Regions from separate parts of the Ruminococcus sp. NK3A76 genome, predicted to be linked through region 2. Evidence: riboswitches for the same ligand, from Rfam matches in the RefSeq annotation. Region 2 holds a riboswitch; the other holds the start of a gene.
The links. A riboswitch is a leader RNA that binds a small molecule or an ion and turns the genes downstream of it on or off. The one in region 2 is predicted to bind cyclic di-GMP.
Positions count from the first base shown of each region.

Region 1: linked by a shared signal. The riboswitch ahead of CD05_RS0100965 (hypothetical protein) and the one ahead of CD05_RS0109605 (leucine-rich repeat domain-containing protein) in region 2 are both predicted to bind cyclic di-GMP.

Region 1 covers NZ_JMMA01000002.1:167,515-174,219, reverse strand. Annotated here, with positions in the region: gene CD05_RS19320 (anti-sigma factor antagonist) at 1-1,087, opposite strand, end outside; gene CD05_RS0100970 (hypothetical protein) at 1,226-1,519, opposite strand; gene CD05_RS0100965 (hypothetical protein) at 1,603-2,373, opposite strand; cyclic di-GMP riboswitch class I at 2,661-2,744, opposite strand; gene CD05_RS0100955 (MBL fold metallo-hydrolase) at 2,939-3,754, opposite strand; gene CD05_RS0100950 (hypothetical protein) at 3,793-4,011, opposite strand; gene CD05_RS0100945 (acyltransferase family protein) at 4,114-4,731, shown strand; gene CD05_RS0100940 (hypothetical protein) at 5,001-5,411, shown strand; gene CD05_RS16910 (GNAT family N-acetyltransferase) at 5,408-5,839, shown strand; gene CD05_RS0100930 (GNAT family N-acetyltransferase) at 5,846-6,280, shown strand; gene CD05_RS16905 (GTP-binding protein) at 6,334-6,705, opposite strand, start outside.
Region 2 covers NZ_JMMA01000002.1:2,058,982-2,064,869, forward strand. Annotated here, with positions in the region: gene CD05_RS0109595 (hypothetical protein) at 621-1,271, shown strand; gene CD05_RS0109600 (hypothetical protein) at 1,340-2,851, shown strand; cyclic di-GMP riboswitch class I at 3,019-3,100, shown strand; gene CD05_RS0109605 (leucine-rich repeat domain-containing protein) at 3,196-5,888, shown strand, end outside.

The DNA.
Region 1 (6,705 bases), 1.9 Mb from region 2:
TGTTTATCAAAAACAGAAATCTCACGCAGCCGGCTATCGTTATCTTGTCACGCAGCTCTGTTATGCGGGCATCGTCCTCTGTGTCAAAGTAGAAGCCTATGAAGTTCTGCCACACCTGCTCTACCACCTCATGGGGCATACCCAAGAATTCCATGCTGTTTTGGTGGTAATCCTCACCGAACGCAAAGTATGTTACATAAACCGATTGCAGGTCAAATATCGGGTGCCCTTCAGAAAGGGTGTCCATATCAATGAGCATAGGATCATTGTCTACGACCATAATGTTTTTCATCTGAGCGTCGCCGTGAATGACGTTGTGCTGCTCCGGCACGCTGTCAAGAAGCATTTTCAGGCGCTCGTACATATCCGAACTCAGGCAGTCCTTTATCCTTTCAAGGTAGCCCAGAAACTGCTGCTTCGAGCTGTTGAGCCTGCCCTCAGGCACAGTTTGGCTGTTGACGAGCTTTAAAAACTGCGCATACTGCTTTGTTATCTCCACCACTCTGGAGGTGTCTTCTCTCAGCACGTCGTTGAGCGTCCTCGCATTAAGCAGCTCGAACACCGAGCCGTAGCTGTTGCCGACCTTGACGATATCATAGGATATCGCAGTAGGCACGCCTGCTATAAGCGCTGTTTTGGCAAGGCGCTTTTCATTCTGTATCATAGCAAGGCTGTCGGCCGATTCATAGACCTTGACCACCGTTTCATCATCTATCCTGTAAACAGTGCCGTAGAAGCCCTTGCCTATTATCTCGCAGCCGTCAACGCTTATCTCACGCTTTTTCTTTGACACCTCAAACAGCTCGGTAAAGCCGGTCGTTTCGAGTATGTCATATATCTGAGAAGATACGTTTATCATCTGCGGCGGCTCGTCTGAGAGCTTTCTCAGCTTCATGAGCACTCTTAAGCCTGCGCTTGATATATATTCAAGCTCTGACATATCAAGTATCAGCTTTGAAGCACCGCTCTGCGACACGGCCGCAAGCGCCTTCTCCTCGGCCTCTGCTGCGTTTGTAGTATCTATCCTGCCGCCTAAGCTGACAGTCAGTATCCCGTTATCAAGTGTGTGTGTTATTGTCATTCCCATAGCGATACCTCCATTTCATACCGGCTGCGAATCAAAAATGATAAGGGCAGCCTTTATCACTTTAATTATAGCAGAAACAGGGCATTTTGTCAATTGTACTTAACAATAAAATAACGCCGGGTTTTTCATCATTTTGACCTATTGGCAAGAATAAAAACTCCCCCTCACCGGCAATTGCAGCAAGGGGGGGAAAAAAGCTATTGCTCGCCTGCGACAAGGCTTGCGGCATCGTCCTGCGAGAGCGGGCAGCCCCGGCACAAACTCCCAATCTGTTGCCCCGAGCTCGTCCTTAACACGCTTTTCTATCATCTCGCCGTATTTGTTATTCACAGCAGCGATACAGATACTGCCATAGCCGCCGTCAGGTGTTTTTTCCACAGACACTATACAGGTAGGCGAATACATAGCATCGACAAACTTCTGGAGATCCATTCAAGCTACTTTCCGCAGCCATGCCCCGGGCGTTCACATTTTACCCGGAGGAGTTTGTTATCATATGTCACCTTCGCATCGCCTTACTGCCCACGGCTCATAAGCCCCATAAAGATGAGCCGCTCCCTGATGCCTGCCCTTGTACGGCGAAGCTCTGCCGAGATGTCATTAAGGCTCATGCCGCATTCATACATCACACGAAGGCTCTCAGTCTCGTCCTGCGTCCAGGGCTTGCCCCGGTTTTCATACTTGCTGCGCTTAAGTTCTTCCTTAAGGTCAGCCTCCTGTCGGCAGACCTCGGCTATGGCGGTGATATTATCAAAGACAAACTGCTGTGCGCTTTTGTTGTAGGTGACATACCTTATCACCCTGCCCGTCTCGTCTTCAAGCTCTGATTCGTATATGCCTATCTCACGGCCTGCATCTGTGGGCTTTGTTATTTTCCGTCCTGCGTCAGTTGTCTCCTCGCTCAGAAAGCCTGCATCAACAAGCCATGCGACGACGGCCGTTCTTGTGAGCTTGCGCATTCTTCCGCTGTCGATAAGCTCGTTTATATATGCTGCCAGCTTTGAGACTGATAGCGGCTGTACTGTCGGCTGCAGCGAGTCTATCTGCTCCTCAGTCAGCGAGAAATACTCCTTATCGGCACTGCGAAGGCGCACTGTCCTCTCTCTTTCAGCGCCTTCCTCGATAACACTTTCGAGCACGCCCGAGACATACGTCAGGCATTTTGATATACGCTGGTTTCTCACGATGTCTCCTTCCCTGACAGGCTGCCCGGTCAGAGGATCAACACCCATTGCAAGGCTGTCAAGATACATTTTTGCACGCTTCATTATTTCAAGCTCTGTCATATCGCTCACTCCTGCATCTGTTATACTATGCTGCTATTATACCACATTTTTGCGGCCGCTTCAAGCACCTGCAATACCACAAAAAGAAAATAGGGGCTTGACACATCCCGGTGCCAAGCCCTTATTCTATAGGGGTAGTAATATGAAAAATCGCTTTATCGGGATAAAGGAGGAAACCCTCAAGCATATCATGCTGTCTTTTCTGACGAAGCTAAAAACAAAAAAGACAACACGTCACAAATAAACGCATTGCCAACAATAATTGCCATATAACAGAAGCTCACGCCCCCGGCAACCGGCTGTCATACTCATACGAGGTTAGACCCTTGGCTTTGCGTCGCTGCCTTTCGGCAGGTTTGCCCATTTACTATACATAAATTATACCACTAAGGAGTCCGCTTGTCAATAGAAAGCGGCATTTATCACTAATTATTGGCACATTAGATAAATAAGGGGACTATATATTGTGTATGATGACATTGTTTCTCCCACCATTTGACATATCCCTGCTCCGTCCTGAATAATAAAGGCAACACCCGACAGGTATCTCCTGCCAGGTGATGTTTTATCTTCCCTTTATCTCTATCCTGTCAAGAATGCCCTGAACGCTTACGTTCTGATGTGTCAGATACATTCTCGCAACGTCCTGAATGAACACCCTATCCGCCCCGGTCTTTTGCTCTATATCCTCGGCAGTATATCCCTTGTCTACCATCTTGGTTATCCTTTTGACAAGTGCGTATGTATCCTTGCCGGAAAGTCCGGGCTTCTGAGCCGCCCGACTGTCAGGCTGTGCAGGCTTTGCATGGCCGTAGTAAACTGTCTTCGGCTCAAGTGCAAGCAGCGTGTTCCAGCTTTGCTCTATCTGCGTGCCCTTGTGCACCTCAAGCTCGTAGAGAGGGTTTAGATCACCCACAAACAGCGCACACTCACTTTTGAGCCATAGCGATATGCTGTCGTCGCTGTGGCCGGGGGTGTGTATCAGCTCGCCGTCGATGCCGAGCCCGCTAAGAAAGCTGCGGCTGGTATCAATTGTTATCACCCTCACTTTGCTGTCGTCTATCGGGATAAACTGTGTGTTGTTCTCCTTTTCAAATACATGGTCGCTGCTGTGCAAAAAGCCTTGCTGCACATCTGCGACTGCTATAGTCACGCCGCTGTCTGCTATCTGCTGCGCTATGCCCATATGGTCGGGGTGAAAGTGCGATATCAGCAGGCAGTCAATATCCTGCAGCCTCAGCTTTTTCTCGCCAAGCGCCCGGCAAAGCAAAGGGAAAGTCCCTGCCCAGCCTGTGTCAAAAAGCAGGCTGCCTTTCTTGCCGGTGATAAGATATGTGTTGGTGTTTGAATATTTAAGCTCTGTTATCGTTTTTGAGCGCATACGATGCACCTCCTTTTTCGGCTTGCCTTTACAGGTATTCAACAGCTCCCGGTCATAACAAGCTGCTCGTATTCCTCCGCTGTGACAGGCTTTACCAACTCGTCAGGGAACCCTACACACTCAAAGCCGAGTGCATAGGCCTTGTCGGTATCCTGTGGACTGTTTATCCTTACGACAGGTCCGCTGTCTATGCCAAGATAGCTGTCATACAGCGTACATTCCATTCCGTTATACATTACTGTTTTGTGTTTGTTCATAGCTGCACCTCGCTATCTTATTATACCACAAGGCCTGCAATCAGTCAATTGACTTTTAATAGCCTGTCTGATATAATAAGACCATGGGGGGTGAACCCGAAAATGCGAAAGCACTACATTGACAATATCAGGTGGAGCGCTATAAGCGTTCTTATAATATACCACGCAGCTATGGCATTCAACACATGGGGCGAGCCCAACTACATCACCCTGCATGGCAGCCGTGCCGTTATCAGCATAGTCGTTTTTCAAAGCCCTTTTCTTATGCCGCTGCTGTTTTTGCTGGCTGGGGTGAGCACTAAGTATTCATTATGCAGGAGGACGGCCGCCGAATACATAAAAGAGCGTGTCACAAAGCTGCTTATACCTCTTACTATCGGAACATTGATGATAATGCCGGTAATGACATACCTTGCCGACCGCTTCAACTGCGGATATAGCGGCTCGTTTGTCTTGCATTACAAAGTGTTCTTCACAAAGCTCACGGACATGACAGGTGCTGACGGTGGGTTTTCTGTCGGGCATCTATGGTTTCTGGCATATCTGTTTGTGATATCCTGCCTTTTCATTGCCACATCAGGGCTGCAAAAAAGGATAAACACAGCCGTCTTAAAAAGCAGCAGACACCCGACCGTGATGATACTGCTTGCCGGGTTGCCAATCATAGTATTCCACGAGCTGCTGTCTATCGGCGGCAAGAGCATACTTGAATACCTTTAGGCAACACCGCTGGGCCATTGTACGTCAGACACGCAGTCAAATTTTTCGTCAGATTGGCTAAATTTACCGCAGGAATACTAACATATTTCAAGGTAAATTTGGGTAATATGACGGAAAATTTGCAAGTGGATGGCGTGCAAAGGTATCCGCCGGTGGCCCGGCGGTGTTGCCTTTATCTTTTCATGCTTGGGTATCACATTTTCTCGGACGATGACGTTATCGGTAATCTGTCGACTCACAGGCGGCCGATGCTATGCGCAGGGCTTTGCGTGAGCGTGCTCAACACATACCTTTTCCTGTGGTGTGACCAGGATACAGCGGCGGTAATGGCAGCAAACACGCTTACACGCACGCTTGCAGAATGGCTGATGCTGCTTGCAGTCACAGGGCTTGCAAAGGCACGCTTTGACAGGGAGAACACAGTGACAAGATACATGGTGCAGCGCTCGTTTCTTTTTTACATACTGCATTATATATGGATAGTCCTTTTCCAGTATATCTTGTACGACAGCCTTGGCGGCAATACGGCGCTTATGTTTTTACTGCCGCTGCTGCCGGCATATGCCGCAACGCTCATCTCATGCGAGATATGCATTCACATACCTGTGCTGTACCTGCTGCTCGGGACAAAGCCGGCAGGCAGAAAAAGCACTTCAACACAACAAGGAGCTAAGCCATGAACATCACAGACAGAGAGATAACAAAAAAGGAGCTCGACTTTATCTATGACGACTTCCGCAGGATAGAGCAAGCCGACGGCGTGCCGCAAAGAAAGACCGATAGGTATCAGTATGTATTGGAAGAAGGCGGCGAGGTCATCGGCTACGTTTCGGGGATAACCGAGCACAAATGGTTTTATCTCACCGACCTGTGGATAGAAAGCTCGCACCGGCGGCGTGGGCTTGGCAGCAGGCTGCTTGTGATGATAGAGCAAAAAGCAGCAGATATCGGCATGGAGCACATATATCTATGGACAGCCGGCAGGATAAACCCTGTCTTTTACGAGAAGCACGGGTATGAAAGGTTTGCCGTGCTCGAAGACAAGTATGAGGTAGAGGGCTATCATCAGACAGGCTACAGAAAAGACCTGATAACAGAAAGCGAGTGAGCGCACATGGTAAGAGAAGCAAGAAAAGAAGACCTTGACGCATTGCTTGAGCTGTATCTTTATCTTCACGAGGACAGCATACCCGAGCATAATGATCATCTCAAAAACACCTGGGAGCAGATAATCTTTGACAAAGCGCATCATCTTATAGTCAACGAGCAGGACGGAAAGATAGTCTCATCATGCGTATGCGTGATAATACCGAACCTCACAAGAGGTGTGCGGCCGTATGCATTCGTTGAGAATGTCGTGACGCACGAAAGCTGCCGTGGCAAGGGCTATGCAAGCGAGTGTCTTGCCTATGCAAGGCAGATAGCACAAAGTGAGAACTGCTACAAGATGATGCTCCTGACAGGCTCAAAAAAGCCGGAGACACTTCGCTTTTACGAAAGCGCAGGCTACAACAGCAGCGACAAGACGGCATTCATTCAGTGGCTTTAAACTTTCATATATGCAAACACCGGGCAAGGGAAATCTCCCCTGCCCGGTCATTATTATACCGCTTCAAGACAGTCGTTCAAGAGGTCAACTATCTTTGCTTTTTCAAAGCCCTTGCCTATGACAACGAGCTGGTTTATGCGGTCGCCGTAGCGCTCGTCCCAGTCGTCCTTAAGGTCGGGGAAAGCCTCGAACAGCGCATCGAGCTCGTCCTGAGGGTAGCTCGCCATCCATTCGTTGAGCCGGGTCAGTGCGCAGTTGCGGCCTGCCTGCTCAAAAAGCTGGATATGCTCGTCATCATCAGAGAACCATATATAGCCCTTTGTGCGGATAAGCTCTGTCGGGTAATTGCCAACGAGCTTTTCAAAGCGCTCTCTGTTAAAAGGCCTGCGCTCCTCAAACGCAAATGAGGTTATGCCGTATTCATC
Region 2 (5,888 bases):
TTTATGTGTTATAATATATATAGGAGTTTAAAATTTGAGTTCAGAGTTTCTGATGTAAATCAGTATCTCTGAGCTCTTTTTTTATCTCCGAATTTATATTTAAGGAGGATAAAACTATGAGAAAAATCACAAACAAGAATGAGGCTTTAAATTAGCTGATAAGAGGAAAGGAAAACGTTTATTATATCGGCGACGAAGCTGCTTTAAACGAATATATCCGTATTTCTAAAGATTCGCTGAATATACTTATATCTTCGGTTATAGAGAGCGAAGCGGCAAGGCGTGGCTGTCCGGATATATATACGCTGCTGTCAGGTCAGGAGGAAACTAAAGGCGAAAAGGAGCGCAAGTGTCTGGAGATTGCAGATGTAATTATAATATACGATATTGATTCAATGTCTCAAAGTGACTTTGGAAGTCTATATATTCTTAAAAGAATGTGCAGCCGCTTCCCTCGCCTTATAATCGTAGGCGATGTTTTAAGTTATATAGGCCTGGGCAGAAACTTTTATTCATCCCCTATTCAGGCGTTTGAGTGGGAATGCTTTAACTTCACCGAAATCGACATGCGCAAGAAGCGGCTGGATTCGGAATTTGAAGATAAGCTCGAGGCACTGCGTATGGGAGATAAGTCCGTTATAAACTGGCTGAACGCCAACTGCAAAGAGAGCGAGGATCCTATAAAGCTGGTGATGTCAACTCATAAGGCTTACGAATATTCTTTGGAATGCTACGATAAATCAAAGAAATATAAGTCTGAATATGAGGGTGAAATAAAAGGCAACTTCTACGAGGAGGATATGCCGACTTACCCGAATCTCTGCTTATATATGGGGCAAAGGGTTATGTTTATAGATGACGATATAAACGGCAGCTATATGCGTGGAGATATTGGCTATATATCCGGGCTATATACTGGAGAGGCGCATATAAGCCTAAACGATGAAGTCGTTAAGGTCAGGGCTGTCACTTGGCATAAATATAAGCCCGATTATATACTTAATGAGCTTCTTGAAGAGGAAATTATAATGAAAGACACTGCCGAGTTCTCGCAGCTGCCTATAATTCCTGCGGATATGATATCGTATAGAATGAGCCGAGGGGTGAGATTTGACAGTATTGAGTTTAGTCCTATCACAAAATACGACGGCGAGTTTTATAATTATATATCGCACGCCAAGAGCAGGAACGGAATAAAGCTAACGACTAAGGTCAGCGAGGAAGATGTCAAGATAAATAAAGATATAATCGAGTGTTATCTTGATTCGTAAACTTATAATCGAGGGGCTGAAATATGCCCCTCAAAATTATATTTTAAAATGGAAGGAGTTATAAATATATGGGAATATATATTTTTGGCGAAATTGCGCCAACAAAAATAAACAAAGAGGCTTGGGAGAAAACATACGAGGATACACTTAAGCTTGTCAAATACGGACAGCTTGCCGAGTGTGAATATAAATATATAAATGGATATAAAATACCTTGTGTTGTTCCAGCTGTCGAAAAGGACGGCTGTTGGAGTGCGACTGGCGATATGGTTGCCGGCAAGTGTATTGAAAAATATAGCCTATACAGAGATATATCGCACTATACGGCAAAGGATATAAATATAAATAACCCGGCGCTTGAGCTATTATATAACCGAAAGACTGTCGGGAAGACCAATATAGACGATATGTTTAAAATGTATTTCGGCAGTAAAACGCAGGGCAACAATCCGCATATGATTTTGTTATCTATAGCGTGCGTTATATCAAACGATTTCCCCGAAGCGGCTATAGTTCACGGGGATATAACGCACGCCCAATGTGTGAAAGCCTGCGAGCTGGCGGAGAAAGTCTTGGGAAGACATATAGATCTGCCTATACAGTACGACCACGAAAGGCTTTATTCTTTGCTTATAAATGAGGGATATACGGAATATAAGTTATTTGAACGCTTTTATACCATTTATAATGGGTGGACAGATAACAAATATATCGGCTTTATACATAATAAATTCCCGGAAGAGTATTTTATACGTTATTATACGGATAAAATAAAGTCTTGGCCTCTGGATATAGTCGTTAAAGAGTGGCTTGAAAGGCAGTTATCGCTGGAGGGGCTGTTTGAGGTATATAAAAGCAATTATACGGGAAATAAGTCCTTGCAGGATTTTATAAATAAACTTATACTCGGGCAAATACATATCCGGGATAAAACAATATATAGCTTTTCTGAAAAAAGCGAATATGATGATATACCCGACGATATAGATATGATGCTTGCACGATTTATGGCTAAGGTTTCAGGATATAGCAGATATATAATTAATGCATATATACCGCATAAAGAGCTTATGGCTAAGTTTATATATGCATTCCCGAGTTATAGCGTGAGGGATATGTTTGACAAGGCGCTTTCCAACTGCAGTAATTCAAAGATCGAGGAGTTATATAAGCAGGTATTTGATTTAAGCGATAAGATTGCTTCAAAGCAATATGATATACAGGATTTACGCTTTATGTATTTATGGGATGATAATAAAACTGTCGAGCCTACGTTGTGGAACAGAATGCTTGAATTTGTAAGAACTGCTGAAAAGCTGGGGCGTGATGCTATATCGGGCTCGCTAAAAAAGTCTGACAACAGGCTTGCGTATATATGCAAATATCTCGGCAAATACTATGCTTTGCCGGAGGAGCTTGCGGAGAAGATACTTACTAAATTTGCAGATGATGAATATATTGCAAAGTATATTGGTATATTTGGTATGCCATTTGATGATTTGGATTCGCATAGGATGTGTCATATTCTTATGATGAATGAGAAGCTGCTGGATAGGCTTATTAAGGACGTTAGAGTATAAAAGAAACGCCCCTGTTCTTACCTGTAATGGTGGGAACGGGGGCGCATTTTATATGTTATAGCATCATACACAATTCAATGGCTATGGTTTTATTAAATATAACGATATTTGACTTTTGAAATTGTTAATTCTTGACAACTAAATATGGGGTGTGGTATAATTAAATTGTAATAAATGGGCAAACCTGCCGAAAGGCAGCGACGCAAAGCTAAGGGTCTAAGCCAAAAGGTATGACAGCCGGTTGCCAGAACAAGAATCCTGACAATATCTGTTATTACAAGGCAATGCGTTGTGTGTGCATTGCCTTTTTGTGGTTTGTAAAGGAAAAATGAAAGGGTGATTTTATGAAAAAAAGGATACTGGCGTTAGTAACAGCGCTTGGGTTTGCGCTCAGCGGTGCGGCGGTACTGCCGGAGGGGGCTGTGTCATTGGGGTCTTATATTGAGGCAAATGCAGTTGAAGAAACACTAATATATGGTGATTTTAAGTACACACTTTATATAGATGAATATGATGAAAACATTGATCCATTCATTACTATTAATGAATATATTGGATCAGGAACTGAAATAATTATTCCGGAAAAAATCAATGGCGTAAATGTTATTGGAGTCAGTAGTACATTAATACCTGATGAAAAGCGAGAAAGCATTAAAAAAATCTCTTTTCCCAAAACTGTTAATCATATTGCTGGCGGTATGGGCAAGCATATATTTGACAATTGTATCAATCTTGCTGATATTGAAACGGAAAACACAGGTATCATTTATATTAATATTCCTTATTCAGGTATTAACTCAACAAAGTGGTATAAGAATCAAAAGGATGGTGTAATCTACTTTGGTAATGTCGCAATAAGTTATAAAGGTGATGTGCCTAGTAATGGAATTATAAATGTAAGATCTGGAACAGTATCTATAAGTGACTGGTGTTTCAGTTATGATTATATTGATGAAACACATGAATTCATTTATAAACACGCTAAAACTATTAATATTCCTGATAGTGTTACGCAGATTGGTCAATATGCTTTTTCGGATTTCAATGTTGATACAATAAACATTGGGAGCGGCTATTGTTATTCTTTAGATAAAGACTATTTTCCTCAATTTGAACAGTATTATGGAGTCGAAAATAGGATAAAAGCTATTAATATTTCAAAAGATAATCCATATTATTCATCATTAAAGGGTATGGTATATAATAAAGATAAAACTCATATATTATATATCCCCCCTGAAATTGAAAATGTTGAAATTTCAAGCCAAATAAATGATATCTTTATTGATAGAAATCCATTTTTATCTTGTAATGCAATAAAAACAATAACGGTTGAAAAGGGCAATAAGTATTATACTGCCGTTAATAATGCGTTGTATGATATAGATGTCACTAAACTATTACTTTGTGCGAATATAGATAGCCTTACAATTCCAAGTACAGTTAAGGAAATAGGTGACTATGCTTTTAGACCCGGTAAAGACGTTAGAGAAAGAATCAGTAAGTCTGATTTTTCAATAATAATGGGTACAGATGTTTTTATCAGTTGGTATAGAGAATTATACGGATTAAGTGTTTATGTAGAACAAATACAATATGAAAACGGTACATACTATTATCTTACATCTCCTAAGTGCACAAATGCAACTATACCAAAAACTGTAAAGAAGATAGGATATAATGCATTGATGGGAACGGAATTATACAAAAAATGGGCATTATATCATACAAAGGATAATCCTTACCTGATTGTTAATAATATACTGCTTCTTGCAGACTGTAGTGATCATGAATTATATGACAACAGTGGCAATGAAATTGGGAAAGATTATTATTTAACGGGTAAGATGATAATACCGAAAAACGTTGTTGAAATCCAAAGGAACGCTTTTTACGTTGGTGATAAGTTTTCTAAAGATCGATATAACAGTATCACAGAAATCGTATTTCCTGAAAATGCGGTAATTGACGGTTTAGTATTAAATGATGTGACATTTCAAAAGCTTGAGAAAATAGATATCCCCAAGAGTACAAAGATTAATGGTGAATTGAATTTAAGTGGTTGTTCTAAACTAAAAAGTATAGTAATACCAATAGGTTCTGATGTTTCTGGGATAAGTCTATATAATTGCAGCAGTCTTCAAGAATTTGTTATACCTGAATCAACAAAGTGTTTGTTTAGTTATTCTTTCACTGGATGTAATAATCTCAAAAAACTAACCATACCCAAAAGTGTAGATTATATTGATTATAGATCAATAGGTTTTTATACAGATGAAAAGACTTATGAGGCTAAAAAGATTACTGATTTTATTATCTACTGCTATAAAGATAGTGAAGCTGAAAAATATGCAATTGAAAATGAAATAGAATATGTAGTCTTACAAGAGACACACACCCACTCCTACACCTCAAAGGTAACAACAACTGCAACCTGCACAAAGAACGGCGTGAAGACCTACACCTGCTCGTGTGGTGACAGCTATACCGAAACAATAAAGGCAACAGGTCATAAGTACACCGAAAAGGTAGTAAAGCCCACCTACGATGCACAGGGCTATACCCTTCACACCTGCTCAGTATGCGGTAACAGCTACAAGGATAATATCAAGACTAAGCTGACAAGAACAAGTATAGCTAAGGCGAAGATAACAGGCCTGTCGAATAAGACATACACAGGAAAGGCTATAACTCAGAAGCCTGTTGTAAAGCTCGGCAGCAAGACGCTCAAATCGGGTACAGACTACACAGTATCGTACAAGAACAATAAGGCAATGGGTACTGCAACAGTCACGATAACAGGTAAAGGCGCATACACAGGTACAGCAAAGGCGACCTTCAAGATCAACCCGAAAAAGACTACGCTCAAATCAGTAACAAGTCCTAAGACTAAGCAGCTGAAAGCCACATATAGCAAGGTATCAGGCGTAACGGGTTATCAGATAACCTACTCGACTTCTAGCAAGTTTACTAAGGCGACTACCAAATCAGTAAACGCAAGTGGTACATCAAAGACAATAAGCAAGCTCACAAAGGG